Regions from separate parts of the Clostridium sp. AN503 genome, predicted to be linked through region 2. Evidence: predicted binding sites of a transcription regulator. Region 2 holds the regulator's gene; each other region holds the start of a gene.
The links. The regulator Rex, encoded in region 2, represses fermentation and respiration genes when NADH is low (regulators of the CRP and FNR family bind a similar motif). The targets are predictions, from matches to a motif close to ATTGTTAANNNNTTAACAAT.

Region 1 (10,605 bases), on a different contig from region 2:
ACTCCATCGATGCGAAGATCCAGGATGCTTTGATCAATGAGACTTTGAAGGAAATGGGTGAGAGCACATGGCAAAGCTAGTTTCAAAGGTGTACGGCGATGCATTGTTTGAGACAGCCATGGAGAAGGACGAGGTGGATACCCTCTATGGAGAAGTAAGCGCCCTGGTCCCCATCTTAAAGGACAACCCGGAGCTTCTGACTCTGCTTGGCAATCCGCAGATAGTCAAAGAGGAAAAGGTTGCCATCATACATCAGGTTTTTGACCAGAAGGTAGCACAGGATCTGATGGGCTTCCTGGCAATCATTGTTGAGAAAGACAGACAGAGCGATATGATTCCCATCTTCGAGTATTTCATCGAGAGGGTGAAGGAATTTAAAAAGATTGGCGCCGCCTACGTGACCAGTGCAGTGGAGCTGAACGCAGAGCAGAAGGCCAGTCTGGAAGAAAAGCTGCTTGCAACCACGCCATACGTGTCCTTCGATATGTATTACGAGGTGGATCCCGAGCTTTTAGGCGGCATGGTAGTCCGCATCGGGGACCATGTGGTGGACAGCAGTATTAAAACACGGCTTTATGAACTGAAGAAGGAACTTTTGGCGCTTCAGTTGGCATAATCAGTCAGAAAGGAAACAGCAAAATGAATTTGAGACCAGAAGAAATCAGTTCGGTAATAAAAGAACAGATTGAAAAGTATTCTACCAAACTGGAAGTCTCGGATGTCGGCACCGTGATCACGGTTGCAGATGGTATCGCTCGAATCCATGGGCTTGAGAAAGCCATGCAGGGTGAGCTTCTGGAGTTTCCAGGAGAGATCTACGGCATGGTCCTGAACCTGGAGGAGGATAACGTTGGTGTTGTTCTGCTTGGTGACACCAGCAATATCAGTGAGGGCGATATCGTTAAGACCACCGGACGCGTTGTTGAAGTCCCGGTAGGAGATGCGCTGACCGGACGTGTTGTAAACGCACTGGGCCAGCCCATTGACGGAAAAGGTCCCGTCGAGACAGACAAGTTCCGCCGCATTGAGCGCGTAGCTCACGGCGTTATCGAGAGAAAATCCGTAGACACCCCGCTTCAGACCGGTATCAAGGCGATCGATTCCATGATCCCGATCGGCCGTGGACAGCGTGAGCTGATCATCGGCGACCGTCAGACCGGTAAGACTGCGATTGCGATCGATACGATCATCAACCAGAAAGGCCAGGGGGTTCACTGTATTTATGTGGCGATCGGCCAGAAGGCATCTACCGTTGCCAATATTGTAAGGACCCTGGAGGAGTTTGGCGCCATGGACTATACCACCCTTGTGGTGTCCACTGCATCAGACTTGGCTCCCCTTCAGTACATTGCACCGTATTCCGGGTGTGCGATCGGCGAGGAGTGGATGGAAAAAGGGGAGGACGTGCTGGTAGTCTATGATGATTTGACCAAGCACGCGGCGGCTTACCGTACCCTGTCTTTGCTGCTCAAAAGACCGCCGGGCCGTGAGGCTTACCCGGGCGATGTTTTCTACCTGCATTCCAGACTGCTGGAGCGCGCATCCCGCTTATCGGATGATTTAGGCGGCGGTTCTTTGACTGCACTGCCGATCATCGAGACCCAGGCAGGCGACGTTTCTGCATACATTCCGACCAATGTGATCTCCATCACTGACGGTCAGATCTATCTGGAGACAGAGATGTTTAACTCCGGTTTCCGTCCGGCGATCAATGCCGGTCTGTCCGTATCCCGTGTAGGCGGCGCGGCTCAGATCAAGGCGATCAAGAAGATCGCGGCTCCGATCCGTGTGGAGCTGGCGCAGTACCGCGAGCTGGCAAGCTTTGCCCAGTTTGGCTCCGAGCTGGATGCAGCTACCACGGAACAGCTGGCACAGGGCGAGCGCATCAAGGAAGTGCTCAAACAGCCGCAGTATCAGCCGATGCCGGTGGAATATCAGGTTATCATCATTTATGCAGCTACCAGGAAACATCTTCTGGATATTCCGGTTGCTGATATCCTGGATTTTGAGAAGGAACTGTTTAAGTATATCGACACGAAGTATCCTGAGATTCCGGCTTCCATCCGCGACACCAAGGTGCTGTCAGAGGAGACGGAAGAACTTTTGGTGAAGGCAATCAAAGAGTGCAAAGAGCAGCGCTAGACAAGGCAGGTGAAAATTCATGGCATCCATGAGAGATATTAAACGTAGAAGAGCAAGTATCCAGAGCACCGGCCAGATTACCAAGGCCATGAAGCTGGTCTCTACGGTTAAACTGCAAAAGTCCAGAGCGAAAGCCGAGAGTTCAAAACCCTACTTTGACATGATGTATGAAACCATTGCATCCATGCTTAAAAAGTCCGGCAACATCGACCACAAATATCTCCGTGCAGGCAAGACGGACAAGAAGGCGGTCATCGCCATCACATCCAACCGCGGCCTGGCAGGCGGCTACAACAATAACATTGTGAAGCTGATCGCCGGGAACCCGGAGCTTGCAAAAGGCAATACCTGCGTGTATGCCATCGGGCGGAAGGGCCGAGACGGACTGACAAAGAAAGGCTATGAGATCAAGGCAGACTACTCGGATGTGATCAATGAGCCCATGTACCAGGATGCCGCCGATTTAACGGCGGAACTATTGGATGCGTTTGGACGCGGCGAGGTGGGCGAGATCTATCTTGCGTACACTTCCTTTAAGAATACAGTAGTCCATATCCCCAAACTAATCCGTCTGCTTCCGTTTACCATGGAAGACAGCGATACGGACGGGAACGAGGCTCCGAAGGCCCATGCTCTGATGAACTATGAGCCGAACGAGGAAGAAGTGCTGGATATGATCATTCCCAAATATATGAGCAGTTTAATCTTTGGTGCGCTGCAGGAGGCAGTTGCCAGCGAAAATGGCGCGCGTATGACCGCCATGGACTCGGCGACCAACAATGCAGAGGAGATGCTTGGCAAGTTAGAGCTGCAGTATAACCGCGCACGTCAGGGTTCCATTACCCAGGAGCTGACGGAGATCATTGCAGGCGCCAATGCGATCAGTTAAAATGAAAGACAATAAATATAAGGAGAATCAAGATGGCAGAACAAAATACTGGTAAAATCACACAGATCATCGGTGCGGTTATGGACATTAAGTTCTCCCAGGGCAAGATTCCGGAAATCAATGAGGCAATCCGCATACCGCTGGAGACCGGCGGTGAGCTGACTGTCGAGGTTGCTCAGGATCTTGGTGACGATACGGTTAGATGTATCGCCATGGGAAGCACCGATGGTATGAGACGTGGTATGGACGCCATTGCGACCGGGGCGCCGATTACGGTGCCGGTCGGTGAGAATACGCTCGGACGTATCTTTAACGTGCTGGGCGAGCCGATTGATAATAAAGAGAAGCCGCATGTGGAGGAGTATCTTCCGATCCACAGAAAAGCTCCTACTTTCGAGGAACAGTCCACAGAGACTGAGATCCTGGAGACAGGTATCAAGGTCGTCGACCTGCTCTGTCCGTATCAGAAGGGCGGTAAGATCGGTCTGTTCGGCGGCGCCGGCGTAGGAAAGACCGTACTGATCCAGGAGCTGATCCGTAATATCGCAACCGAGCACGGCGGATATTCCGTATTCACCGGCGTAGGCGAGCGTACCCGTGAGGGAAATGACCTTTACTACGAGATGACCGAGTCTGGTGTTATCAATAAGACCACCATGGTATTCGGTCAGATGAATGAGCCGCCGGGAGCACGTATGCGTGTGGGCCTGACAGGGCTTACCATGGCTGAGTATTTCCGTGATAAGGGCGGAAAGGATGTGCTGTTATTCATCGATAACATTTTCCGTTTTACCCAGGCAGGTTCCGAGGTGTCCGCGCTTTTAGGGCGTATGCCTTCCGCAGTAGGCTATCAGCCGACGCTGCAGACGGAGATGGGCGCACTGCAGGAGCGCATCACCTCGACTAAGGACGGTTCCATCACCTCCGTACAGGCGGTTTATGTGCCTGCGGATGACTTGACGGACCCGGCTCCGGCCAATACCTTCGCACATCTGGATGCAACGACCGTACTGAGCCGTTCCATCGTAGAGCTGGGTATCTATCCGGCAGTAGATCCGCTTGAGTCTACATCCCGTATTCTGGACCCGCGTGTGGTTGGCGAGGAGCACTATAAGGTAGCCCGCGGCGTGCAGGAGGTTCTGCAGAAGTATAAGGAATTACAGGATATCATCGCCATGCTGGGCATGGATGAGCTTTCCGAGGAGGATAAGCTGACTGTATCACGCGCAAGAAAGATCCAGAGGTTTTTGTCTCAGCCGTTCTTCGTTGCAGGCCAGTTTACCGGTATGGAAGGCCGCTATGTACCGCTTAGCGAGACCATTCAGGGCTTCAAGGAGATTCTGGAAGGAAAGCATGATGACGTTCCGGAGCAGTATTTCCTTAATGCCGGTAATATCGACGACGTTCTTGCCCGTGTGAAATAGGGGGTACGTCTATGGCTGATGGAATGAAATTGCATGTGATCACTCCGGAGGAGCGGTTTTATGATGGGGAAGTATCCATGGTAGAGCTGACCACGACGGAGGGGAATATCGGTATCTATCCGAACCATATCCCGCTGACTGCCGTAGTAGCGCCGGGGGTGCTGAAGATCCACGAGGGCAGCGAAGTGAAGGAAGCTGCACTGATGTCAGGATTTATCACCATCCTGCCGGAGTCTGTGACCATCATGGCTGAAACAGTGGAGTGGCCGGATGAGATTGACTTCAATCGTGCGGAGGAGGCGCGGATCCGTGCAGAACGCAGGCTGGCATCAAAGGATGGCAATCTGGATGTGCTGCGGGCGGAAATGGCGTTAAAACGTGCGCTGGTGCGTTTGGAGCTGAAAGGCTGACAGAGAGAATCGCAGATATGCAGATATGAGATGAAAACCGGGGAGGCGGCGAATGTGGCTGCTTTCCCGGTTTTGTTGTGGAAAATAAACCTGGTATCATTTTATTTATTTAGAAAACCTTTTATTAAATTGGGAAAGATTTATGAAACTCCTCCTATATGGTACAATATGGACACATTGTTACAAGATTAACATTTGTGAAATTTGCAGACAAGAGGAGGAGAGGTATGAGATTAAGAAAGATTACGGCGGCGGTCATGGCGGCGAGCCTGGTATTGGCAGGGTGTTCCGCGAAGACTGCAGAGACGGCTCCGGCAACCGCGGCTGAGACCACAAAAGCGGCGGAGACAACGGCGGCGGAGACGACCGCGGAGGAAAAAGAGACTGAGAAAGCCAGTGGGGCTAAAGCGGGCGAATATCAGGCGGATGTGGTGGTCATCGGAGCAGGCGGCGCGGGCATGTCGGCAGCCCTGCGGGCAGGAGAAGCAGGGGCCAGCGTCATCATTCTGGAGAAGATGAATTACGCGGGCGGCAATACGACCCGGTCCGAAGGCGGTATGAATGCCGCGGCCACTGTTTTCCAGAAGGAAAAAGGGATTGAGGATACGGTGGAGGCAATGGTGAAGGATACCATGACCGGCGGAAAAGAGATCAACAACCCGGAGCTGGTACAGTACCTGGCGGAAAACAGTTCAGATACCATTGACTGGCTCACTTCCATCGGCATGGACTTAAGTGATGTGGCCCAGGGCGCAGGCGCGACAAATCCGCGTATGCACAGGTCGGCGGACGGCTCCAAGATCGGCGGAGTTTTGGTACCCATACTGATGGAAAATCTTGAGAAGCAGAATATCCGTATCCTGTATTCCACTAAAGCCACGGAGCTGATCAAGGATGGGGATGCAGTGACCGGCGTGGCTGCAGAGACTGCGGACGGCAGCAAGCTGACCTTTAAGGCAAATGCCGTGGTTGTTGCAACCGGCGGTTTTGGCGCCAATGAGGATCTCTATGTAAAATACCGTCCTGACTTAAAGGGCTTTTCCACAACCAATCACCCGGGAGCGACCGGTGATGGTATTGTCCTGGCGGAGGCAGTAGGCGCGGACACGGTTGATATGGACAAGATCCAGACCAATCCTACGGTCTGAGGTAAATACCCAGATTGTTATTTCTGAGTCTGTTCGCGGTAAAGGGGCGATCTTTGTTAACCAGTCCGGCGAGCGTTTTACTTCAGAGATGCAGACCAGGGACGTGCTTTCTACAGCGATCTTGGAGCAGTCTGAGAAATTCGCATATCTGGTATTCGACCAGAGAGTCATGGACAGCATGGCAGCCCTTCAGGAGAACTACGAAAAAGGTATCATTGTCAAGGGCGCCGACATAGCAGGCCTGGCCGACGAACTGGAGATCGACGCGGCGGTCCTGGCAGAGACGATCGATACCTGGAATAAGGCAGTGGCCCAGAAGAAGGATGATCTATATGGCCGTGATACCGGTATGGATGAGGATCTTTCCAAGGCGCCTTACTATGCGGTGAAGGTCTCTCCGGCAGTTCACTACACCATGGGCGGAATCAAGATCGATACACAGACGCAGGTGATCGGCACCGACGGCAATGTGATCCCGGGGCTGTTCGCGGCAGGCGAGGTGACCGGAGGCGTGCACGGCGCGAACCGTTTGGGCGGCAACGCGGTGGCGGATATCATGGTATTTGGCAATCAGGCGGGCGTTGAGGCCGCAAAATATGCTCTGGCCCAGGGAAGCCTTGAGGCAGTGCTGCCTGAGGCTGAGGAGGCTGCGGCTCCGACAGCGGCAGGCAATTACAAGGACGGGACCTACGAGGCCACGGCAACCGGAAATAACGGCGATATCAAGCTTGCAGTGGAAGTAAAGAACGGCAATATTGCCGCAGTCAACATCCTGGAGCAGGTAGAGACCCCGGCTATCTTCGGCGGCGTAGAGCGGGATCTGATTCCGCAGATCATCAAGACCCAGGGCGTGGAGGTGGATGCCATAGCGGGAGCTACGGTTTCCAGTAAAGCAGTGCTTACAGCGGTTGAGGAAGCTTTAAAAGCAGCTAAATAGAGACGCAAAATAAAGCGTAGTGATTGCAGCGATAAAACCTGCTGCAGCAATATAAAACAGGTTAGGGCGGTAAAAAGAAGATGAAGGGGCTGTCGGTAAATAGATAGCCCCTTCATCTTCTTTCGCGCAGAGTGCGCATCCCAAGTGGAGCCTTTTATTGTATAGGGAACGAAGTTTCCTGTATAATGAAAAAAAGCGCCCCGCCAAAAAGCGGGACGCCCTATAACCTTCTTTTGTAAGAAACCTTCCTATGCTGCTGCCTCAGTCTCTTCTTCCACTTCCTCTATTGTCTCGCCATTGCAGTATTTCACTGCACTGTCGCTGGCAATCTTGCCGAATACAACGATATCGCATACTGCGTTGCCGCCGATTCTGTTCGCACCGTGGATTCCGCCCGTCACCTCGCCTGCTGCGAATAAGCCCGGAATCACGTTGCCTTCTTTGTCGATAACCTCTGCAGAGGTATCAATCTTCACACCGCCCATCGTATGATGGATGCCTGGTGCAATCTTGATGGCATAGTACGGAGCCGTGGTCAGATCATTGTCCATAGCGGTATTTCTGCCAAACTCGGTATCATCCTTCGCTGCAACCATTGCGTTCCAGTTATCCAGAGTCTCCTTTAAGGTCGCCGGGTCGAGCTCAATCTTTTCTGCCAGCTCCTCAATCGTATCCGCCTCCACGGTAATCTCTGCCGTGACATACTTCTCAATTGCCTTCAAGCCATCGCGCAGCTTCTGGTCAAAGATAATGTATGCGTACTGGCCTTCCTGCTCAAGCTCTGCCGCAGATACCACATCACGAGTCTCCATCTCATTGATGAAACGCCTGCCCTCGCTGTTGACCAGAATCGCGCCGTTTCCGCGCACACTCTCGGTAATCATAATGCTGGTTGTCTGCTCCACGGTCGGATGAAGCTGAATCTGCTCGATATCAACCAGATCCGCGCCAACTGCCTCTGCCATCACAATACCGTCGCCGGTTGCTCCCGGTGCGTTTGTCGTAACAGTTCCCTTGAGGTCAGGACGGTACTGGGTATACATATCCTCATTGGCGCCGAAACCTCCGGTCGCCAGGATAACAGCCTCTGCCTGAATCGTATAATTTGCAGTTTCACCCTCTGCCTTTACACCGGCTGCCTTGCCGTCTTCCATGATAATCTCAGTAGCTTTGGTGTTGTACATAACGTTGATCCCAAGCTCGTCCATCTTCTTGGTAAACGCATTAACCAGATATTCTCCAACGCCGGAACCATCTTCCGGGGCATGGATTCGTGCATTGGTTGCACCGCCGGAGAAGCCTACCTTAGGAAGGGGAGCTCCGATGGAATCCAGCCAGTCGATACTTGCCGCAGACTGATCTGCCATCTCGGTAACCAAATCAATATTGTTGACCTGCTTGCCGCCCTTCATCGTATCCTCAACGAACTGTTCTACAGAATCCTCAATCCCCTGCTCTGCCTGATAGTGAGTCTCAGCCGCATTCATACCGCCGGTCGCCTTCGTGGTGTTGCCGCCTGCATACGGCATCTTCTCCAGAAGGATAACCTTTTTGCCCTCCTGGGTCGCGTTGATGGCCGCCGTCATACCTGCGCCGCCTGCGCCGATGATAACAATATCGCACTCCAGCGTTTCATCTGTCTTTGCTGCCGCGGCTCCCGTATCCTTTCTGTTCGCATCCAGCACGCTAATATCTGCGCCTGCCGCTGTCAAAGCCTCGGTTACTGCTGCAATAACAGCATCGCTGGATACTGTAGCGCCTGTGATGGCATCCACATTCGGCGTCTGTGCTGCCACAATCTTGGCTCCCAGCTCCTCCACTGCAACACTTCCCAAGCCTGCTGTCTCGGAATCGCCGACAATCTCCACCGCAGTGATCTCATCTGCAGTTACCGTCACCTTTACGTTAATATCTCCGCCAAATCCCTTTGCTGCTGCCTCATAGGTTCCCGGGGTAAACATACCTGCTTTTGCCGCTGTCTCTGCTGCAGTGGTTTCTGCCGCGGTCGTCGTATCTGTCGTGCTGCTTCCGCAGGCTGCCAATGACAGCACCATCGCGGACACAAGAACTGCAGATACCAGTTTCCTGGTTGTTTTCTTCATAAATTCCCTCCCTGAATCTTACTTCGATTTTCTCTGATGAGAATGATTTTATTATACTTTATGGTTATTTTTTTGTCAATTCAAAGCCTTCCCAGTTTCCTGTCCGGAACATCCCTCCCGTCCGGCACCCTGAAATGATAAAGATGCCACTCCGACAGCCCTAAATTGTATGTCGACAAGACGGGGGAGGCTGTTGTATACTGGTGATATGATTATTCGGATGATGGCAAGTCTATTCAGATGACATGGGCCGACGTGGGCCGGAAAAGGAAGTGTCTGTATGAAACGATGGAAATTAAAGCTTGCCCAAAAGATATCCCTTATGGTGGTGGCGCTTATCATCGCCGCGGTGGTGGTGTCCACCTGGATCTCGGGCAACTGGTACATAGAGCGGATGATGGACCATATCCGGCAGAATACGCTGAATGCCGTGGTGATCACGGCCAAATCGCCGATCATCATTGAGGGATTGATCGAGAAACGTCAGGACGGTTCTATCCAGAAGTTCGTCCAGGATACCCAGGAAGCGTTGGAGCAGATCGATATCATGGTAGTGGCGGACAAGGACGGAGTGCGCTACGGCCATACAAAAAATGACCGGATCGGGAAATTGTTTTCCGCGGAGGATCATGACCGGGCAATCTACAAGGGGGAAACCTATGTCTCCATAGGCCCGGGAACTTTGGGCGATTCCCTGCGGGCATTCACGCCGGTCATATCGGATGACGGGGAGATCCTGGGTTTTGTCATGGCGGGGACGCTTCTGGACTCGATCGCGGAAGCGCGGCGCACGATCACATTTATGATGGTGGGATTTATCCTGCTTGGAAGCGCGGTGGGCATCGGCGGAGCTGTTTTTCTGTCCTATTATATTAAAAAGAGCCTGCTTTCCTATGAACCGGAGGATATTTCCCGGCTGTATCTGGAGAATCAGGGGATCCTGGCAACCATTCACGAGGGGGTTATCGCCATTGACAAGGACAGTAAGATCACGTTGATCAATGAAGCCGCAAAGCAGTATCTCCGTTTGAATGATGCCTGCAGAGGGGAAGCGGTGCAGGAGATTTTTCCGCTGTCCAGGCTGCCGGAGGTGGTGCAGACAGGGGAGGCCCAGCTGGATGTCCAGTATGCGTTGGGGGACCGGATCGTTATATCGAACAATATTCCGATCGCCGATTCCGGCGGACAGATCATAGGCGGCGTTTCCTCCTTCCGGGATCAGACGGAGATGAACAAGCTGGCGGAGGAGATCACAGGGGTGAACAAGATCGTTGACTCCCTGCGGGCCACCACCCACGAGTTCAAGAACAAGCTGCATGTGATCCTGGGGCTGATCGAGACCAGACAGCTGGACCGGGCAAAGTCCTACATTGGTGAGACCAATGAGGAGCTGCAGGCGACGGTCAGCACGGTGCTCAATCACATCCTGGATCCAACCCTTTCTGCTCTGTGCATCGGCAAAAGCCAGAGATGCCATGAACTGAAGATAAAATGGATTTTAAACGAGGACACTTATTTCACCAATGAATATGACTTTGATGTGAACTCTCTTG
Region 2 (10,605 bases):
TATGCCTCAGACGGAAGTCCTGTTAATAGAAAAATGCTCCAAACGTCAGTCCAGACCAAAGCCTGGATACGGATCGTCAAAATAATCCTTTGTTCCAACCACCTCTCCATGCCGGATATAAACACGCGGCACCCGTTTTCCAATATCGCATACCAGTTCATAGTGGAACCGCCCGCATAGATCCGAAAGCTCCTCCACCCGGATCTGGTCTTTCCCATCTGTTCCGATCAGAGTCACCTCTGTATCCACATCCACATCCGGGATGTCCGTCACATCCACCATGAACTGGTCCATGCAGACGCGGCCCAGGATCGCCGCACGTTTCCCATGGATCAGCACATGCCCTTTTCCGGAAAGATTCCGGGGATACCCATCGCCGTAGCCCACAGGAATAGTCGCAACCCGCATGGATCGCTCCGCCACAAAGGTGCCTCCATAGCTCACTGCCTGCCCCGGCTCTAAAGTCTTTACATAAGTCACAAAACTCTTTAGCCCCATCGCGGGCTTTAGAGGCACTCTGTTTTTATCCACCTCATCAGACGGATACAGGCCGTATATGGAGATGCCCGCCCGCACCAGATCCAGATTCGCCGAAGGCAGGTCGATGATCCCGGCGCTGTTGGAGCAGTGCTTTACCGGGATGTCCACTCCCCGCTCCTTTAAAAGCTCCACAAAATGCAGATAGCGCGAGAGCTGGGCCTGTGCCTCTTTTTTGTCGGTCTCATCCGCCCTGGCAAAGTGGGTAAACAATCCCTCCGCCCGGATGCCGGGAAGTCCTGCGATCCCTGCTGCCAGGTCCGCTCCCTGCTCATCCGGGGTCATGCCGATGCGGCTCATACCGGTATCCAGGGCCAGATGGATATTGGCCGTTCTTCCAGCCCGCACCGCCAGATCTGACAGGGGCTTTGCCTGTTCCATGGTAAAGACCGCAGGGCGGATGTCATGCTCCAGCAGCTCCTCATATCGGCTTACGTGTGTCACACCCAGGATCAGGACCGGTTTTACAACTCCATGGCGGCGCAGGTTCAGCGCCTCGTCGATGGTCGCCACCGCATATCCCGCTACATATGGGTCAACAGCCTGCGCTACAGGCACGGCCCCATGCCCGTAACCATCCGTTTTCACCACGCCGATCATCCCCGTATCCGGTGAGATATTCTTTTTCATGGACTCCATATTATAAACGACTGCATCCAGGTCTATGGGTGCATAGACTCTTGTATAGGTCTTCATGTCATTCTCCCTTTTCATGTATCCTTCCTAACAGTGTAAGCAGTCCGCGATATTGTGTGCAAGCAGGCCGTTCTCACCGTATTCTGCTGCTGCGGCTTCTCCTGCAAGCCCGTGGAGATAAACGCCGAAGGCCGCTGCCTCCGCACACTCCATCCCTCTCGCCAACAGCCCGGCGACCGTGCCTGAAAGTACATCCCCGGAACCAGCCTTCGCCATGGCGCTGCAGCCGCTGGGATTTAAATACACATTGCCGTCCTTATCGGCGGTCACCGTGGCCGCATCCTTCATCACACAGACCACACCGTACCTGCCGCTGTACTCCCTTGCCGCCCGCACCGGGTCCGCCTTCAGCTCCTCCACCGGACAGGCGCACAGCCGCGCCATCTCTCCCATGTGAGGGGTGATAATGATATTTTCCGTAAAATACCGGGTCAGATAAGGATGGGCCGCAACTGTATTCAGTCCGTCCGCATCCAGCACGATCGGCACATAGGCGTGGGAAAGCACAGCCTCCACCAGGTATTCCACATAAGCTTCCTGGCCCAGGCCCGGCCCCAGGACAATGGCATCCGCCCAGTCGCACTGGCTTTCCAGGACCGTCCGGAAGCTCTCCCCATCTTCTGCATCGCTGTAAGGTGTGATCGCTTCCGGATCGCAGGTCTCTACGATCGCCTCGGGAAGCTGGGCCTGGAGGACTGCCCGGTTCTCCGGGACCGTCAGGATCTTCACCAGCCCTGCTCCCGCCCGGTAGGCGGCAAGCGCGCTTAAATAAGCGGCACCGCTCATGCCCACAGAACCTGCTATGACAAGCAGCTTTCCGAACGTTCCCTTATTGCCGTCTGCCTGGCGCGCCGGAATCCGGCTCCGGTCCGACGGCTCCAGTATCATCCCGTCCCAGCCTGCGCAGGTTAAGCTCACCTGGGAAAATCCGATATCGGCCACCTCTGCCGCCCCCGCATAGCTCCTGCCGGGATACAGCATCAGGCCTGTCTTTAAATATCCAAAAGTCACGGTAATATCTGCCGGCAGTGCAGCGCCCATAACGGCACCGGTATCTGCATGGATGCCGGATGGGATATCTACTGCCACCACCTTTGCTTCCCCCGACCTGCGTTTTTCAGCAAGCATCTTAAGAAGCTCTCGGTATTCACCCTCGATCTCCCTGCCCAATCCGATCCCGAACAAAGCGTCCACGATCACGTCACAGCTTCCCGGGACAAAATCACTGTACTCCACCATCGGAACATCCAGGTTTTCCGCAATCTGCTGCTGGACCCTGTGCTCGTGTGAGGCATGCTCTAAGCTGCCTGCTAAAAGAACCGTCACATCGTATCCTCTGCATTTAAGAATACGCGCTGCCGCAATACCGTCAGCGCCGTTGTTGCCGGTTCCGCAGACAGACAGAACGCGGGCAGAGGACGGGGAAAGGATACGCTCTGCTGCATCGGCCACCGCCAGCGCTGCGCGCTCCATCAGAACCAGGGACGGGATTTTGATCCGGTCTATGGTATCCTTGTCAATCTGCTTCATCTGGCTGCCGGTTACTGCGTATTTCATGATCTCGAAACCTCCTTTGAAGTGGAAGCGGGGATATTTTCCGCCCTATAAAAATATTCATAAAAATTTTCCTTTGTGAACAAACTCACACGGAGAATTTTTATGAATATTTTTGCATGCCCAATATATCAGGATCTTGTACTGTCTTTTTCCTGCCTGGCAGGTTTCATCTCTGTCTGCTCCTTCTCTTCATCGATCCGGTCCTGCATGCTGCACACGCGGTAAGACAGGCGCATCAGGCTCTCTGACAGGTGTACGTTCTCCACCACCACATCGTCCGGTACCGTTAAGTCCACATGGGCGAAATTCCAGATCGCTTTGATGCCTGCGTCAACCAGACGGTCGGCAATCTCGGGAGCTTTGGTCTTGGGGATCGTCAGCGCCGCCATCTGCACATCGTTGTCCCTTATAAACTGCTCCAGATCATCCACACCACGGATCTCTATGCCGCGCACCACCAGGCCGATCAGTCTGGGATTGATATCAAACATTCCCTTGATGATAAATCCCCGCTTCTCAAAATTGGCATAATTGGCGATAGCCTGGCCCAGGTTCCCGGCCCCGATGATGATCAGGTTGTGCTGCCGGTCGATCCCCAGTATCTTCCCGATCTCCGTATAAAGATATTTGACATTATAGCCATATCCCTGCTGGCCAAAGCCGCCGAAATTATTTAAATCCTGCCGGATCTGCGATGCCGTCACTCTCATCCTGACGCTCAGCTCGTTGGACGAGATCCGCTCCACCCCCGATTCCAGCAATTCCCCCAGATAACGGTAATATCTCGGAAGCCGTGTTATGACCGCCTTAGATATCTCTCTACCTTCCATGATATTCACCTCTCATTCAATCAACTTCCTTTTATTATACCTTTTCGTCAATTTTATGTCAAATATGTTTTCATACATTTCCGGCAGGTTTGTAAATTTATACAAGGAAAGGAGCTTAAGTTTCCGCTGCAAAATGCAAAAACTCAAGGGAAAAGAAATGTTGAAAAAAAGTGCAGGCTATATTATACTAGCTTGAGATATAATAGTTGTACTTAAACATACTGCAGGAAACGGAGTGATATCCTATGATATTATCGTGCAATCACATAAACAAGGCATTCGGCACAGACCAGATCCTGTCCGATGTGTCCTTCCATATAGAAGACCAGGAAAAGGCCGCCATCGTCGGTATCAACGGCGCCGGCAAATCTACCCTGCTGAAGATCATCGTCGGCGAACTTGCTGCTGACCAGGGCGAAGTGGTCCTGTCCAAAGGAAAAACCCTGGGTTATCTGGCACAGCACCAGGATCTTGACAGCTCCCGCAGCATCTACGAGGAGCTTAAGGAAGTAAAACGCCCCATCATCGAGATGGAGCAGCAGATCCGCAGCCTGGAACTGAAGATGAAGGATGCGCAGGGAGAAGAGCTGGAACAGATGCTTTCCGCCTACAGCCGCTTAAACCACACCTTCGAGCTGGAAAACGGCTACGCCTGGCAGAGTGAGATCACCGGCGTTTTAAAGGGTCTGGGCTTTTGCGAGGACGAATTTGACAAAAAGGTCACTACTCTGTCGGGAGGCCAGAAGACCCGCGTATCCTTAGGCCGGCTCCTGCTCTCCCGCCCGGATGTGATCCTTCTCGACGAGCCGACCAACCATCTGGATATGGAATCCATCGCATGGCTTGAGACCTATCTCTTAAACTACAACGGGGCTGTCGTGATCGTCGCCCATGACCGGTATTTCTTAAACCGCGTGGTCACAAAGATCGTGGAGCTGGAACAGGGCCGCAGCGCCGTCTACCAGGGCAACTACACCGCCTACAGCGAGAAAAAAGCCATGGTCCGCGCCGCCCAGATGAAAGCCTATTTAAACCAGCAGCAGGAGATCAGGCATCAGGAGGAAGTGATCACCAAGCTCAAATCCTTCAACCGGGAAAAGTCCATTAAACGCGCGGAGAGCCGGGAAAAGATGCTTGCCAAGATCGAGGTCCTTGAAAAGCCCGTGGAAGTCAATGATGAGATGCATATCGCTTTGGAGCCCAATATCACCAGCGGCAACGACGTGCTGACCATCCGGGATTTAAGCAAGGCCTTTGGCAGCCAGAAGCTGTTTGACCACATCGATATGGATGTGAAACGAGGCGAGCGGGTTGCCATCATCGGCAACAATGGTACCGGGAAGACCACCATTTTAAAGCTGATCAACGGGATGCTGCCCGCCGATACCGGGACCATCACCCTCGGTTCCAAGGTCCATGTCGGTTACTACGACCAGGAGCACCATGTGCTCCACATGGAAAAGACTGTGTTTGAGGAGGTCCAGGACGCCTACCCTAACCTGACCAACACCCAGGTGCGCAATATCCTTGCCGCATTTTTATTTACGGGCGACGATGTGTTTAAGCGAATCTCCGATTTAAGCGGCGGGGAGCGGGGACGTGTTTCCCTCGCAAAGCTGATGCTCTCGGAGGCGAACTTCTTGATCCTGGACGAGCCGACCAACCATTTAGATATTACCTCCAAGGAGATCTTGGAGGATGCGCTGCAGAATTATACCGGCACAGTTCTGTACGTGTCCCATGACCGGTATTTCATCAATCAGACTGCCACCCGGATCCTGGAGCTGACTGGTCGGACGCTGCTTAATTATATCGGGAATTACGACTATTACTTAGAGAAAAAAGAACTGATGACAAGCCTCTACGTGACCCCGGCTGCTGATTCCGGCGACTCTGTTATGGCTTCCGGAGTTTCTTCCTCCAGCAATGGAGAAGCCGTATCTGAAGTCAAGCAGGACTGGAAAGCCCAGAAGGAGGAGCAGGCGCGCATCCGCAAACGCCAGAACGATCTAAAGAAAACAGAGGACGAGATCCACCGCCTTGAAACCCGCGATGCAGAGATTGACGGGCTTTTAACCCTGGAGGAGATCTACACGGATGTGGATAAGCTTTTAGAACTTAACAATGAAAAAGAGTCCATCCAGACAAAGCTGGAAGAACTCTATGAACAGTGGGAGGAGCTGGCGGAATAACTGCCGGCTCTTCTTTTCTATGACTCTTTTGATCTATTCTGCCGCTTCTGTACTTTCCTCCGGCCTTTTCACACCAGGCCCGTAGCCTTCTTCCGCCGCGATCCTGGCCGCCCGCTCCGCAGCCTCCTTCCGCTCCGCTTCCCGTTTTGCTTTCAGCCTGGCCCTGGTCTCCTCGTCGTCCTTCATGTGCAGGATCTCCTCAAGCACCTCGCAGGCTCTGGGAGCATTGCGCAGCATATCCTCCTTCGTCTCCCCATCCAGATACGCCGCAAACAGCTTTCCGAAGTAGAACTGGCTGTCATTGGAATAGTAATCCGGTATCTCCAGCAGGCTGTGCAGCGCATTGTAATCATTCCACAGTTCCTGCATCCGCACATCCCCCTCCTGATAGCAGCCCGCGGCATATCCCACGTACTCGCCGAACGCCTGCAGGATAGAATCTGCGTCCGTAAACTTCGCCTTTTTGTAATGGGTGTCCACGCTGTGATAAACGTAATAGACCCCCATATCTGTACTGGGCGCCGCAAAATATTTCTTTTTCTTGTAAAACATGAACTGCCAGCCGTCCTTTACAAACTGGGCAATCCAGGACCTGGGCACCTCGTAGAGATAATCCGTGATCAGGTCCTTATCCTCTGATGTGGGATTTTCCGAACCGATCACACGGATGTCATGCGATTCATCCGGCTGTCCATCCGCATCGTAGTATTTCAGTCCGATATACTGGTTCCACGTCATATGCCCGTTTGCATAAAAATGGTACGTCACCCCGTCGATGCCCCGGCTCCCGCCATCTGCCATCCAGCCGGACGGGTCAAACCAGTACCATTCGCCCTCATATTTGAGCCAGCCCGTATGCGGAGTCTGATCCTCGTCATAATAATACCAATGGTGGTCCCTGTCGCTGTAATGCCAGTTGGCTCCCCCGCTGCCCGGCGCCGACATGGCAAATGCCTGTCCTGCCCCCGGTATCACCGGCAATGCCGGCACTGCCATCACCGCTGCCAGGACAAGCGGAAATATCCTGTATTTTTTCACGGGCACTCAATCCTTCCTGCCTGCATATCTCTATATGTATGTCCCTGTCTTCTCTGTCCCTGCCTGTATCAACAGGCCTTTATATGGAAAAACAGCCCTCCGCCAAAGCGGAGAGCCCTCATAATCATGTTGTGAGCAAGACGGTAAGCCGGGTTATGTCGTTGGATGGTCATCTATCTAGGCCAGATGTCGCCACCTGGCTCAAGCAACCTACCCGAAAGCAGACGGGCCGCCTTATGCTTTCTGTTCGGTTTTGCTTCGGATGGGGTTTACATGTGCCCCGCCTGTTACCAGACGGGCGGTAGTCTCTTACACTGCCCTTCCACCCTTACCGGCCTGAGACCGGCGGTATATTTCTGTTGCACTGTCCCTGGAGTCGCCTCCGCCAGACGTTATCTGGCACCCTGCCCTGTGAAGCCCGGACTTTCCTCTCCCGCCGCCTTTCGGCCATGCGGCAGCGACCATCTGTCTTACTCAAGCTTTTTTATTTTACCATTGTTTTTGGGGGGTGTCAATGTTTACGTTTTTGGATAGGGAAGGGCTGGGCTGGAGGAATGCTTACGGAGGGCGCTCTCGCTCGGTGAAGCGCATAACGGTACGTAAGGCGCTTGAAATACAGCGCCTAAGTACCGATGGGCTTCAACGCCTCCGTAAGCATTCCTCCAGCCCAGCCCTTCCTCGCCAACGTGTTCTCTGCCGCTGCAAAAAAATGGTAGTGGCGGCGGTATTGGCGCTGGCTTGACGGTACTGACGTTGACATTATTTTAGACTTTGAAACAGCTTCCGCCGATGAACTCACGTAAAACGGAGTTTTTGGGGATGTCCTCGCTGCTGACGCCCAGGAAATAATCCATGAATTTCAGCAGGCGTTTGGCCTCTATATACTCGGCGCTGTCACGGGGGACGCCAAAGAGGATTGGTTCGGCGTACTGTTTAAGCACTGCCAGCTCATAGACCAGTGCAGAGTTGAACATGACGTCGGCTTCTTCCTGGTAGGGGAAGATGTTTTCCTCCTCGCCTCTGCGCACGGACGGCCACATACGGATCGTGTCCTGGGCGGAGGCGCCGCGGGTCCTGGAATCGCGGACCAGACGGCGGATCAGGCGGCCGTCGGTGGTGGGAATGCGGTTGTGCTCGTCGATGTTTAACTGAGTCAGCGCACTGATATAGATCTTGAACTTGCTCTCCTTGGGAAGGCTGTAGGACAGCCTTTCATTCAGGCAGTGGATGCCTTCGATGACCAGGATATCTTCACGACCCAGGGTCAGGAAATCCCCACGGTATTCCCGTTCTCCGGTGACAAAATTGTAGGTGGGCATTTCAACCGTCTTTCCTGCAAGCAGATCCGTCATGTTTTCATTGAACAGCTTTACGTCCAGGCATTCCAGTACCTCATAGTTGTAGTTGCCGTGCTCGTCTCTCGGACTGTCCACACGGTTCACAAAGTAATTGTCCACCGCGATCGGATGGGGCACCAGCCCCTTGGCCCTAAGCTGGATGGACAGCCGGTGGGAAAAGGTGGTCTTCCCGGAGGACGACGGACCGGCGATCATCACGATCTTTTTCTCGGTCATGGATGCGATCATCTCCGCGATATCGCCCATCTTCTTTTCCATCAGGGCTTCCTGGATCAGGATCAGCTCGTTCATCCTGCCGTGGCTGATCTGGTCATTGAGGGCGCCTACGTTGGGGATCTGGAGCGTCCGCCCCCAGCTCTCCGCCTCCTTAAGCACCGTATAAAGCTTTTCCCTGGGCTGAAACTCCGGTACATGGGACGGATCCGCTTCCTTGGGAAGCATCAGCATCATGCCGTCATGATACAGGAGCAGATCGTAGTATTTGATATAGCCGGTATTCTGCACCATGTAGCCGTAATAGTAGTCCTCAAAGCCGCCGATGCTGTAGATGTTCACCCTGGAGACCCGACGGTATTTGAACAGCCGCTCCTTGTCGTACATCCGGTGCTTGTGGAACAGCTCCACCGCCTCGTCCGTGTTCACATTGCGCTTCATGATCGGAATGCAGGCTTCCACGTAGGAGTTCATCTGCGCCTTGATCCGGTCCACCAGATCCTGGTTCAGCGTAAACTCGCCCACCGGCTCCACAAACAGACCGTTCCCAATGGAGAAATCCACGGAGACCTTGGTCAGATTCTCCGCTCCGATCACCTCATAAAACGCTTTCAGCATCACCAGGATCGCACTGCGCTTGTAGGTCTGCATCCCCGGTTTGTCCTTAGCCGTGAGGAAATGCACCTGCGTCCCCTCTTTCACCTTCTTGTGCAGCTCCTGAAGCTTGCCGTTCACCGTTGCAAGCAGGATGTCATAGGGAAACTTCTCCTGGAACTCTGACGCCACATCCTTTAAGAGCGTCCCCTCCTCGTATTCCCTGACTTCCCCTTCTACTGTCAAACGAATCATAAATTCCTCCTGTTCTCAGAATTTGAACCTTCCTGCCTATCAGCAGATGACCTTCGCCGGAAATGCCGGAAGCGCCGTCACAATCTCAACCCCGCCCGGCAGCATCTGTTTTAAATAGTCCGCCATAAACGGTATAAAGATATGCTCCAGCCCGTAGTGCCCCGCATCGATCACCGCCATATGGTTTGCAGCCGCATCAATGCCGTCGTGATGTCCGATATCCCCGGTCACAAGCACCTGGGCCTTCTTCTCTATCCCATACCGGATCATGCTGCCGCCCGCGCCGGGAGAGACTGCCACGCGGCTGACCGGGCCGGTCACCTGTTCTGTGCCGTACACCGTCACAAATGGAAGACCGAACAGCTCCTTCACCCTCCGTCCCAAAGCTTCCACGCTCACAGGCTCCTTTAGGCTGCCGATCTTCCCCACTCCGATGGCTGCGCCGTCTGCCTCTCCGGTCACCTCCAGCGGCTCCTCCGGTATCAGGCCCAGCTTTTCAGCCGCCAGATCTGCCATACAGCCCGGCGCGATATCGAAATTCGTGTGCATCGCAAAATAACAGATATCCGCCTGTATTAATTCTACGATGCGCCGGCTGATAAAATTCTGGTCATTTACCTGTTTTAACGGTTTAAAGATCAACGGATGATGGGTAAGGAGCATATCCGCGCCTTCCCGGATGGCCTGTTCCACCACCTCGTCCGTGGCGTCCAGCGCCACCAGGATCTTTTTAATCTCTTTTTCTTCCCTTCCGGCAAGAAAACCGGGATTGTCCCACTCGCAGGCATACGCCCGCGGTGCCAGCTCATCCAGCCGTCCTATCAGTTCCCTGCATTGCATGGCAAGCCTCCTCAATCTCATGTAATTCTTTCTCAAGCTCCAGATAACGGGCCTTTGCGCCCTCCCCGGACTGCCCGGCAAGCTGCGCCAGAATGGCCTGGTACTGCGTCTTCTCCCGATCTAAAAACTCGGAAAGCACGGCGGAACCCTGCCGGATCAGACAGTCCCCGTACCGGTAGCGGTATTCTTCTTCATAGTGCATGGTCCCCGGCTTCACAGCCATCACCGTGTAATATTTGCCGTCCTCCTCAACCATGGTCTCTTCCATAATGGCAAGGCCCAGCTCCTCCAGCCCATGTCGGAACAGGGATAACTCAGACTGGGGAGATAAGATAAAACAGCCGACCGTATCCCGGACATGTTCTCCGTCACGCAGGATACGCAGCATCAGCTCTCCCCCCATGCCGGCTATGACAACCACGTCCGCCTCGCCCGGCTCCAGCCCTAAAAGCCCGTCGGAGAGCCGCGTCTCAATCCGGTCTCCCAGCCCAAACT
Region 3 (10,605 bases), 1.7 Mb from region 2:
GTTCTTTTGCTCTAATGCCTGCTGATACCACCGCTCCTGCCGGATCTCCTCCGACGGGATCAGGATATCATTTTTGAAAAAGGTCTCCCTGCCGTCCTTCATGTAGAATGCCACCGATACGATATCCTTCACCGGCTCTGTGGCATAGCTGGCCGCCTCGTAGAGCTTCCGCTCGCTCTGGTAACGCTTATTGTAATCCGGCGTGTCCGTGTCAGCAGCCAGGGCCAGAAGCTCCCCGTTGTTGGCATAAGCCATATGGGAGAGCCTCATGGATATCTGCTCCATATCGGAGACCAGTTCTGCCACCACCGCTTCCTGTGCACGCTCCACGTTCTCTAATGCCTGCTGCCGGAATACCCGGTTTAAAATGGTCAGGGAAAGGATCAGCACGATGATGACCGGCACGATCACCAGACCGATAAAAGAGGAATAGTATATAGTTTTCAATGAACGGTGTTTCCTGTTTTTTGACGGTACCCTGCCCTTCAACGGATCGCCTCCACCCATTAATGGCGGTGCATAGCCACCTGGTCTGCGCCCAGGTTCTTTAAGTTCTCATGTACTTCGCGCCCGTCCGCCTGGCCGATCAAAAGATCGCGGGCTTTCTTCGCCTCCTGCTCGGTCTTGTGCTTGCTGGGGCCGCCCACGCAGCCGCCGGTGCAGACCATGCCCTCCACAAAATCTGCCGGGAGCTTGCCGACCTTTAAAAGCAGCAGCGCCTTCTTGCACTCTGCCGCGCCGTTGCACTTCATCACGTTCGGCTCGATATCCTCGTTCATCTCCTTGAAGCACTCCACCACAGCCGCGGTCACGCCTCCTGCGTTGCCGAAGCGTTTGCCGAAGACGGAACCTTCCTGGTACACATTCTCCTCCGGCTCAAGCTCCACATCCTTCGCTTTCATCATGGCGCGGATCTCGCCAAAGGTCATGGCGTAGTCTGCATTCCCTGTGATATTTAAGTCCAGGGTCTCGCTCTTTTTCGCGATACACGGCCCGATAAATACAGTGATGGTCTCCGGGTCGCGCTCCTTTAACATCCTGGACACCGCGCACATGGGGGAAACCGTAGTGGACATATTGTCAAGCAGGGTCGGGAAATGCTGTTTGATCATATTCACAAATGCAGGGCAGCAGGAGGTGGTCATCTTCTTGCCCTCCTTGTAGGCTTCCGCCCACTCAGCAGCCTCAGCTGCCGCGGTCATATCGCCGCCCAAAGCAACCTCCACCATATCCGCAAAGCCGATCTTTTTAAGGGCGGTCTTCCAACTTGCCATGGTGATGTCCGGTCCGAACTGCCCTTCTGTAGCAGGAGCCACCATCGCCACAACCTTCTTGCCGGCCTTGATCAGATTGATCACATCCACCATAAAGGTCTTGGAACCGATCGCGCCGAAGGGGCAGCTGTGGATGCAGGCGCCGCACTGGATGCATTTCTCCTCGTCGATCACGCAGATGCCGTACTCGTCGTAGGTGATGGCATCCACCGGGCAGACCTTTTTACAGGGGCGCTCTAAATGGGCGATCGCATTGTACGGGCACGCATTGGCGCACATGCCGCATTCGCGGCACTTGTTGGGATCGATGTGGGCGCGGGTGTCGCTCATGGTGATCGCATCGAAATGACAGGAATTCTGGCACGCTTTGCCCATACATTTGCGGCAGTTGTCAGTCACCACATAGGAAGCGATGGGACACTCCTCGCAGGCCGCGCTGATGACGTGCACCACATTGCGGGAATCCTTGCCGGACGGGCACTGGCCTTCTGCAAGACGCACCCTCTGACGGATGATCTCCCGCTCCTTGTAGATACAGCAGCGGAACTGGGCCTGGGGACCGGGGATGATCTTATATGGGATCTCCTCCTTGTCCTTATCCAGATCGCCGTCCCATGCCATCTTCGCTACCTCATATAAAACATCGTGCTTGATGCGTAAGATTGTTGCGTCATTTGTTATCATGATCTTTCATCCTCCTCATTTTCCCGTGTATTAATGTAACTGTTCAGGACGCCATCTTCTTGACCAAAAAATCCGTCCTGAACTGTTACAGATCAATAATAGGTGACCGTCACCGGTTTCCCCATCTCTTCTACCACATGCTTTAACTGCTCTACCAGATTCTGACGGATACCCAGGTCAAAGGGCAGCCCCGGATTCTGGTAGGCGCTGTTGATCGCTTTTCCCACATACAGATGCAGCTCGGTGCAGTCCTCGATCAGCATCTTTGCCACCATGGACGCGCCGTTGGGCTTGTCAAGCTCCAGGAAGAACTCCTCCGAAACGGTCTCATTCTTCACGTAGCGTTTCAATAGCTGGATCACCCGGTTTAGGGTGAGCACGCCTTCTGTCACCAGCTCGATCCCCTTCATATAGGCGATCGGCGGGATATCCGGATCCACATAATCCATGGATACGTCCAAAGGCCGTTTCAGCACCCGGGATACGATGGTGGCGCTGGTACCGCCGCACACGATGCGCTTGGTGGTCTCATCCCCGCCCATGAAATCCCGCACCATCTTCTCATCATCTGCCTGATCCCGGGCCGGGCCCGTCATCAGGTGCACCGGCTTGGCGTTGATAATGCGCATACAGGCCACCGTGGTGTCATCTCCCGGACGGTACTGGTACAGTTCGTCGCAGGCGTGGCAGATCGCCGTCGCCAGACGCATGGCTGAGATGGTCAGGGCATACTGCTTCACCGCATACTGTGCTATGTCCTCCCACAGCCAGCCAAAGTTTAAGAGCTGCCCCACGCCGGCATGGATCGTGCCGTCGCTCATCAGGATCAGGGCGTCCCCTTTTTGTACCTTGAAACGGTATTCATTGATCTTCTTGCCTTCCACCTCCCGGATGTTCTGGGGGATGGGCATCAGCTTCCCGCCGCGGATAAAAATGCAGCTCGGATTGTCGAACTCCACCAGATAGGCTTCCCCATTGTGAAAGACCTGAAGGATGCTGAAGGTCGCATAGGCCACCTGCCGCACCTGGCAGATCGGCAGGGTCTGCACGATCGTCTCCACGCACTCCTCCAGAGTGGCGCCGTTTAAGAACATGGTCCCCAGGATCTTGGAAGTCAGGGTTGCCAGGATATTGGCCTTTACACCGCTTCCCATGCCGTCCGCAAGGATCATGATGTTGGAGTCCCTGGTCTGCAGGATCTCTACCTTGTCGCCGCAGAGGACCTCCGAAAATTTATTCAGGCTCTTGTAAGCAACGTCTACGGTAACTCCCATCTATCTACCTCCGTTATCGCTGCCGTCCTCAAGCAGTGTCCGGCATAAGGTGGTCAGGGTAGTCTTGGTCTCCGCCGTCGTCTCTCCCAAAAGGCCCGCGATCTCCTGAGCAACCATCATCTGCTTGTGGATGACCTTCTGCGCCAGGTCGATGGTATCCAGCTTCTTCTCATAGTCCACCCGCGCCTGTTCTTCTTCCTTCGTAATATCGATGAAGGTGGCGAGCACTACATTTTCTTTCTCTATGTATACAATGTTCTGAAGGGTGTCCAGGTTTAGATCCGGATAGCTCACCTTCTTACCGTGAATGTTCTGATGAGTGTCGAATACCCACTGGAAATCCACCGGATCGATGAACTCATATAAGTACATCTGAAGTGCCTCCGCCCGGGTCTTGCCAAAATACTTCTCGCCCACGGCCGAGTACTCCATGATCTTCATGTTCTCATCCACGATCAGCACCACGTTGGGCGAGGTCTCCATCACCAGATTGGCGAAGGACTCGGACTTCTCGTACATGAACGGGATACACATGTTGAGCTCCGCCTTCTTCTGGAAAACGGCGATCGCCTTCTCCCGGCAGGTCGGATAGCCGCAGGCGCCGCAGTTTAGCTCGTCGTCCGGACGCAGCTTGCCTGTCATGGCCAGGATCTGCTGGACCTGGCTCTCTGTGGGGACAGGGTCCTTCGGGGAACGGTCCAGGAATATCTTTTTTAAGGATATGGCCTCTAAAACCGGGCCAGTCTCGGTCTTCGGGACCGGGTCCCTCTGGATCGTCTCTTCCATATCCAGCTTCACCTTGAACCGGGATATGGTCTCGTCGTTGACGGTCGGCCCCTTGATGCAGCCGCCGGAGCACATATTCATCTCAATAAAGCAGCCGGTGATCTCACCCCGTATCATGCTGCGGCACAGATCCATACAGTTCTTCTCTCCGTGCACGTAGAACTTGCGGTAATGATCCACCTGTTTCTCCGTGGCAAGGACGGAATTCACCACGCCGTTGGTCACAGGGTAGAGGCGGTTCACCCGCGGGTCCATGTGGACAAACGGCATATCCTCGCAGTCCTCTATGACGATGTCCTCCTCCTGAAGCCAGAGGTTGATGTCGTTGAAGTTAAGGACTGCGTCTATGTAGCCTTCGTGGCGCACATCCTGCGCCTCCCTTTTCTTGGCAATGCAGGGGCCAAGGAATACTACCTTCACATCGCCCATCTGCTTTTTGATCATCATCCCGTGGGCTACCATCGGCGACACCACCGGGGCCAGCCACGGGATCAGCTGGGGATAGTATTTTTCGATCAGGTCGTTGACGCTGGGACAGCAGGTGGTGATGATATTCTCCATCTGGCCTGCCTCCAATAACTGCGCATACTCTTCCGTCACCAGGGCCGCGCCTTCTGAGGTCTCACGCACATCGGCGAAGCCAAGACGCATAAGGGCCGCGCGCACCTGGCCGATGGTATGGTATTTTAACAAGCCCATGTAGGACGGGGCTATGGATACCACCACCTTTTCGCCGCGGGCCAGCATCCCTTTTACCAGGCCCAGATCGCTGATGAGAGTCTTGGCTGACTGGGGACAGATCTGCAGGCAGCGGCCGCACAGGATACAGTTGTCCGGCATGATCTCCGCCCGTCCGTCCTTTACCATGATGGCCTTGACTTCACAGTTGCGCACGCATTTGTAGCAGTGCCGGCACTTGGTTGCCTTAAAGTCAATTATCGCCATATTACAGCCTCCCGAGGATTTCCTTCTCAAAGAATTCTTTGGTGTCTTCCGGTTTCAGGGAATGCAGGGTCCCGTCTACGGTCACGCAGACCCCGTTGACACAGTTGCCGGTGCAGAATGCGCCGTTTAAGTCAACCTTGTCTGATACGCCGTTCGCTTTTACCAGCTCCTGCATCTGCTGGATGATCTCTCTTGAACCCTTTAAATGACATGCGCTTCCGATACAGATAGTTACTCTCATGACTTATCCCTCCAATAAATACGTTATTCTCGCCATAGTTAGATTTATTATCTCATATTGACATATTATTATCAATTAGTTTTTTGTCAAAAAGCGTGTTTTTTATGGTGTACATCATTCTTTTCCGATGTTATAATGTTCTTGTTCGTGCTTACCCAAAAGCCCCGCCGCACTCCGGTGGGTCCTGATGGAGAAGACAGAATGAATACGATAACGATTCAGGGCAAGGCTGTCCTGAAGAAAGTAACTCCTGATTCTCATCTGGATGAAGATTGTACACGGACAGAAAGAGAGGATAAGATTATGAAAAAAGCATTACCGATCTTGATGGCATTATCCATGGCTGCAGCCCTTGGCGGCTGTTCCGGCAACAAACCGGCTGAGGCCACAACGGCGGCAGGGACTACTGCTGACACAGCTGCAAAGACAGCTGAAACTACGGCTGCTAACACAGCTGAGGCCACAACGGCAAATGAGAGCGCCGATTCCAGCAAGCCCGCAGGCGCGGAGTCCGAAAGCAAGGCAGCTTCCGCACAGGCCGAACTTCCAAAAGCGCCGGATGTTACCGTCCGCACAGGCTCCCTGAAGGGACCGACCTCCATGGGACTGGTACAGCTGATGGACAAGCAGGAAAAGGGAGAAGCCCTCTGCGATTATGAATTCACCATGGTAACTGCGGCGGACGAGCTGCTGGGCAAGGTGGTAAACGGTGATCTGGATATCGCTCTGGTGCCTGCCAATGTTGCCAGCGTACTCTATAACAAGACCGAGGGCGGGATCTCCGTCATCGATATCAATACCCTGGGCGTGCTGGATATCGTAGCATCTGACGATTCTATCAAGTCCATTGCCGATTTAAAAGGCAAGACCCTCTATCTGACTGGGAAAGGTACTACGCCCGACTATGTGATCCGCTACCTGCTCACCGAGAACGGACTCAGCGATTCCGATGTGACCCTGGAGTATAAGTCCGAAGCCGCAGAGGTCGCCGCTGTCTTAAAGGACCAGGCGGACGCGATCGGCCTGCTCCCGCAGCCGTTTGTCACTGCCGCCTGCGCGCAGAACGAGAACTTAAAGATCGTGCTGGATTTAACAAAAGAATGGCAGGCTGTGCAGGGCAATGGCGGCAGCCAGTTAGTCACCGGCGTGACAATCGTGCGCAACGCATTTCTTGAAGAATACCCGGATGCAGTCACTCTGTTCCTTGCAGAGCACAAGGAATCCGCCGCATTTGCCAACGAAAACCCGGACGAGGCCTCTGAGCTGATCGCTGCCGCCGGCATCATTGAAAAAGCCCCGATCGCAAAAAAAGCGCTTCCCTACTGCAATATCACCTGTATAACCGGAGAAGAGATGAAGACGGCGCTGAGCGGCTATCTCAAGGTACTGTCCGACCAGGACCCCAAGTCTGTAGGCGGCAAGCTGCCTGAGGACGGATTCTACTTTATCCCATAAGTACCACAAAAACTGCCGCTGCCGGACACAGCAGCCAGCTCTATAGAAACATGTATACAAACAGGCAAACTACTGAAAGAATAAGGAGCAGCCATGAAACACCGGATACCCGTACGCAGATTTTTAATCGTCCTCTTCTGGATTGGAGTCTGGCAGAGTGCCAGCCTTACAGTCAGAAACGACATCCTTCTTGCGGGTCCGGCAGACGTGGTCCGCTCCTTTCTTGTACTGCTGCCCACCGGGGATTTCTGGAAGGCGGTCGGATGGTCTTTCGGAAAGATCATGTTTGGCTTCATCACCGCATTTTTATCGGGGCTGCTGGCCGGGAGCCTGGCATTCCGGTTCCGGTTCCTGGATGAACTGCTGGCTCCGGTCATTTCCCTGGTCAAATCCATCCCCGTGGCCTCATTTGTCATCCTGGCCCTTATCTGGATCGGTTCCAGGAACCTTTCCGTATTTATCTCTTTCCTGGTTGTTTTTCCGATGATCTATGTGAGCACAGTCTCCGGGCTGCAGAGCACGGACCCGTTGCTCCTGGAGATGGCAGATATATTTTCTGTCGGACTGCTGCAGCGCATCCGGTTTATCTATCTGCCTGCTCTGATGCCTTATCTGACCAGCAGCTGCCGGGTCGCCCTGGGCATGAGCTGGAAATCCGGCATCGCCGCCGAAGTCATCGGCGTCCCCGCCCATACGATCGGTGAAAATCTTTACATGGCGAAGATCTATCTGGCTACCGCTGACCTGTTCGCCTGGACGATCGTTATCATCCTGGTCAGCTCGCTGTTTGAGAAGCTGCTTCTTCTGGGACTGGGACAGATTGAAAAGCTCAACAGAAGCATGGGGAAGTATTTTTGAGAACTGTAAACGGAGTATTTTAGGAGAACTGTATGGAACCTTTCCGACTGGTCACAGACCATCTGTCCAAAACCTACGGGGATCTGGACATTTTCAAAGATTTGAACTTTACCCTGGAATCCGGGCAGACCTACTGCCTGATGGGTCCTTCCGGCTGCGGCAAGACAACCCTGTTCCGGGTCCTGTTGGGACTGGAGCCTGCAAGCGGGGGAAGTTTCCGGCTTGTATCCCACGATGGAGACAGCTTTTATCCGAAGTTAAATATCAAAGGAATCAGACAGCACCGCACCGGTCTGCCTCTAGTGGCGGTATTTCAGGAAAACCGTCTCTGTGACAGCTTCTCGCCTTTGGACAATGTACTGCTGGGCGTCAGAAATACCATGGACCGGGAAGCTGTCTACCGGGAACTGTGCCTTCTTCTGCCGGAAGAAGCCATACTCCGCCCTGCTGCCACCTTGAGCGGCGGCATGAAACGCCGCGTAGCGATTCTGCGGGCACTCCTCGCCCCATCCTGTGGAATCCTCATGGATGAGCCGTTCACCGGGCTTGACGAGGATACCAAGAGCACGGTGATCGCTTATATAAAAGAAAAAACCGCCGGCAAACTCCTGATGGTGTCTACCCATCAGGAAGAAGATATACCGGCATTAAACGGAAAACTGCTGCGCCTGTTCTAGCATGCTGTCTGTATGTGCGATAAAGGAAGCGCTGCTGCGGCAGGTCAGACCGGCAGCAGCGCCCACAAAACCGCCACCACAATGCAGGGGAGCATATTGGCAACCTTCACTTTCTTTCCCCAGATCAGATTAAGCCCCACACAGAATATCAGAATAGAACCGGTTAAAGACAGATTGGACAAAGCCTGCTCTGTCATAAACGGCTCAATGACTGTAGAGAGCGCCGTGATCCCACCCTGAAAAAGAGCGACCGGAATGGCTGAAAACATACAGCCCTTCCCTAAAGAAGCTGTCATCACCATGATGATCAGCAGATCCAGCACCGTCTTTGCAGCCAGAATGGAACTGTCGCCATAGATACCGTCCTGGATTGCGCCCACCACCGCCATGGCTCCGATACACACGGTCAGGGATGCCGTGACAAAGGCATCCACAAAAGCCCCGTCCCCACTGTTGCTTGTCTTGATCTTCAGCCATTCTCCGAACTGTTCCATCTTCAGTTCTATGTTCATCCACTCGCCGATCAGCGCTCCCACCGCATAACTCCCGATCAGCATCATGGTCCCTTCCGTGGTCAGTTTCCCCTGGCTGATCTTCAGCATCTCCTGCATAGTACCGCCGATGCCAAGAAACATGACACAGACCCCACAAGCCATCATTAACGTATCCTGATACCGTTTTTTCAGAGCCTTGCCAAACAAAAGGCCTCCCAGCCCTCCTGCCAGAATACCGCCCACATTGATCAACGTTCCCATTCCCGCCATTTCTCTCTCCCCTGACAGACTGCGGAGAACCGCAGCTGTACTTTCCAGTCCTTATTCCAACCATTCTAATGATGCCCGGGAGGATTGTCAATCCTCCCTTTTAAAATTTTTTTACATTTTTTTTCAAATTTCTCTTGCTTTTTTTCAAAAAGAATGCTAATATACAGTAGTTCGCTTTCGAGGCGTGGCTCAGTTTGGTAGAGCGCTGCGTTCGGGACGCAGAGGTCGCAAGTTCGAATCTTGTCGCCTCGATTTCGGCCTCATGGTCAAGCGGTCAAGACGACGCCCTCTCACGGCGTAAACCCGGGTTCGATTCCCGGTGAGGTCATAATAAAAGCTGTTGCAGACATCTGCACAGCTTTTATTTTACTGTTTTTTCAAAAATACCACTCCCACCGCATCCGGCCCAATGTGAGCGCCGATCGTTGGGTTGATCTCTGAAACGATGATCTCCTCCACACCTTTCAGTTTTTCCCGCAGGAGCCGCTCCCGCAGCTCGCCCGCCAGCGCCTCACACCCTGAATGGACGATTCCCACTTCCGGGTACCCGCCCTGCTTTTCCTTTAAAAGCTCCATCATAAAAGTGACCGCCCGCTTCAAAGTGCGCACCTTATTCCTTGCCACGATCTGCCCGGCCTCATTGACTGTCAGGACCGGCTTGATATCAAGGACCGTCCCGAGGCAGGCGCTCACACCTCCAAGCCTGCCGCCCCAGACCAAGTATTTTAGGTCATTGACCGCAAACCAGAGATTCACAAGGGGGATCTCCTGCTCCACCGCCTGGACGATCTCCTCAAAAGAACCTCCCTCCAGACACCGCTTTGCTGCACGGCAGGCCAGGATCCCCTGTCCAAAGGAGGCGTTTCGGGTGTCGATCACCTGGATCCGGCTCTCCGGGTATTCCTCCCGGAGCTGGTCCGCCACCATGGAGACCGTGTTATAGCTGCCGCTGAGCGCAGAAGAAAACATGATACAGATAAGCTCTTCCCCGGCTGCCAGCCGCGGTTCTAAGAGTTCTCTGACCCGCTGCGGGTTGCAGCCCATGGAAAAGGCGCGCTCCCCTCCTGACATCCGTGCAAAAAACTCGGAGGCGCTTAATCTCCGTTCATCACCGTACACCATTTCATCCATATCAAATCTGTAATACTGGGGCAGGATGACGATCCCGTATTCATCCGCCAGACATCCCGGAATATCCCCATTAATATCCGCTGCGATTGTGATCTTCTTTTCCATCGTTTTTCCCGCTGCCTTTCCCGGCCTTAAAGACCATACGATATAAAAGTGTCAGAAGGATTCTGGCATTTAATATGGATTTCTGCCAGAAACCGATCTCACGTTCCCTGTGGTTTTTATCCGCGCTGTCAGCCGGCATCATCCCGTCAAAATACTCATATCCGGCAAGAAGCCTCATAAGCTCCTCCGGCAGATATTTATAACTGGGCCTGGTAAGCTGCACAGCGCCGGTCATCTCTATTATCCTTCCCACAAAAGACATACAATTTTCCGTTTTATAGATAGAAAACCCGTGAAATACCGTCATGGTCACCATACTGAAGATATTAAACATATATTCCGGGTCGTGTTCATAGTCCTGGATCAGCTCTTTGATCCGATCCAGAGCGCCCTGGCTGACCGGTATCCGGT

Region 1: the regulator Rex is predicted to act here: its motif matches at 9,113-9,132, upstream of AB1I67_RS06915 (flavocytochrome c).
Region 3: the regulator Rex is predicted to act here: its motif matches at 5,261-5,280, upstream of AB1I67_RS21455 ((2Fe-2S) ferredoxin domain-containing protein).

What each region holds. Positions count from the first base shown of each region.
Region 1 covers NZ_JBFDTP010000001.1:1,513,451-1,524,055, forward strand. The annotation lists gene atpF (F0F1 ATP synthase subunit B) at 1-80, shown strand, start outside; gene atpH (ATP synthase F1 subunit delta) at 68-616, shown strand; gene atpA (F0F1 ATP synthase subunit alpha) at 640-2,142, shown strand; gene atpG (ATP synthase F1 subunit gamma) at 2,162-3,031, shown strand; gene atpD (F0F1 ATP synthase subunit beta) at 3,064-4,455, shown strand; gene atpC (ATP synthase F1 subunit epsilon) at 4,467-4,865, shown strand; gene AB1I67_RS06905 (FAD-dependent oxidoreductase) at 5,093-6,013, shown strand; gene AB1I67_RS06910 (FAD-binding protein) at 5,976-6,950, shown strand; gene AB1I67_RS06915 (flavocytochrome c) at 7,199-9,052, opposite strand; gene AB1I67_RS06920 (sensor histidine kinase) at 9,333-10,605, shown strand, end outside.
Region 2 covers NZ_JBFDTP010000002.1:1,334,986-1,345,590, reverse strand. The annotation lists gene alr (alanine racemase) at 46-1,251, opposite strand; gene AB1I67_RS13465 (NAD(P)H-hydrate dehydratase) at 1,261-2,790, opposite strand; gene AB1I67_RS13460 (redox-sensing transcriptional repressor Rex) at 2,919-3,620, opposite strand; gene abc-f (ribosomal protection-like ABC-F family protein) at 3,866-5,812, shown strand; gene AB1I67_RS13450 (hypothetical protein) at 5,846-6,850, opposite strand; RNA gene rnpB (RNase P RNA component class A) at 6,979-7,327, opposite strand; gene AB1I67_RS13440 (nucleoside kinase) at 7,615-9,270, opposite strand; gene AB1I67_RS13435 (Nif3-like dinuclear metal center hexameric protein) at 9,310-10,110, opposite strand; gene AB1I67_RS13430 (class I SAM-dependent methyltransferase) at 10,076-10,605, opposite strand, start outside.
Region 3 covers NZ_JBFDTP010000002.1:3,039,495-3,050,099, forward strand. The annotation lists gene AB1I67_RS21435 (helix-turn-helix domain-containing protein) at 1-447, opposite strand, end outside; gene AB1I67_RS21440 (4Fe-4S dicluster domain-containing protein) at 507-1,958, opposite strand; gene AB1I67_RS21445 (SpoIIE family protein phosphatase) at 2,051-3,232, opposite strand; gene AB1I67_RS21450 ([Fe-Fe] hydrogenase large subunit C-terminal domain-containing protein) at 3,233-4,963, opposite strand; gene AB1I67_RS21455 ((2Fe-2S) ferredoxin domain-containing protein) at 4,965-5,204, opposite strand; gene AB1I67_RS21460 (ABC transporter substrate-binding protein) at 5,508-6,659, shown strand; gene AB1I67_RS21465 (ABC transporter permease subunit) at 6,753-7,517, shown strand; gene AB1I67_RS21470 (ATP-binding cassette domain-containing protein) at 7,550-8,194, shown strand; gene AB1I67_RS21475 (DUF554 domain-containing protein) at 8,239-8,958, opposite strand; tRNA gene AB1I67_RS21480 (tRNA-Pro) at 9,137-9,210, shown strand; tRNA gene AB1I67_RS21485 (tRNA-Glu) at 9,215-9,286, shown strand; gene AB1I67_RS21490 (DegV family protein) at 9,325-10,194, opposite strand; gene AB1I67_RS21495 (hypothetical protein) at 10,160-10,605, opposite strand, start outside.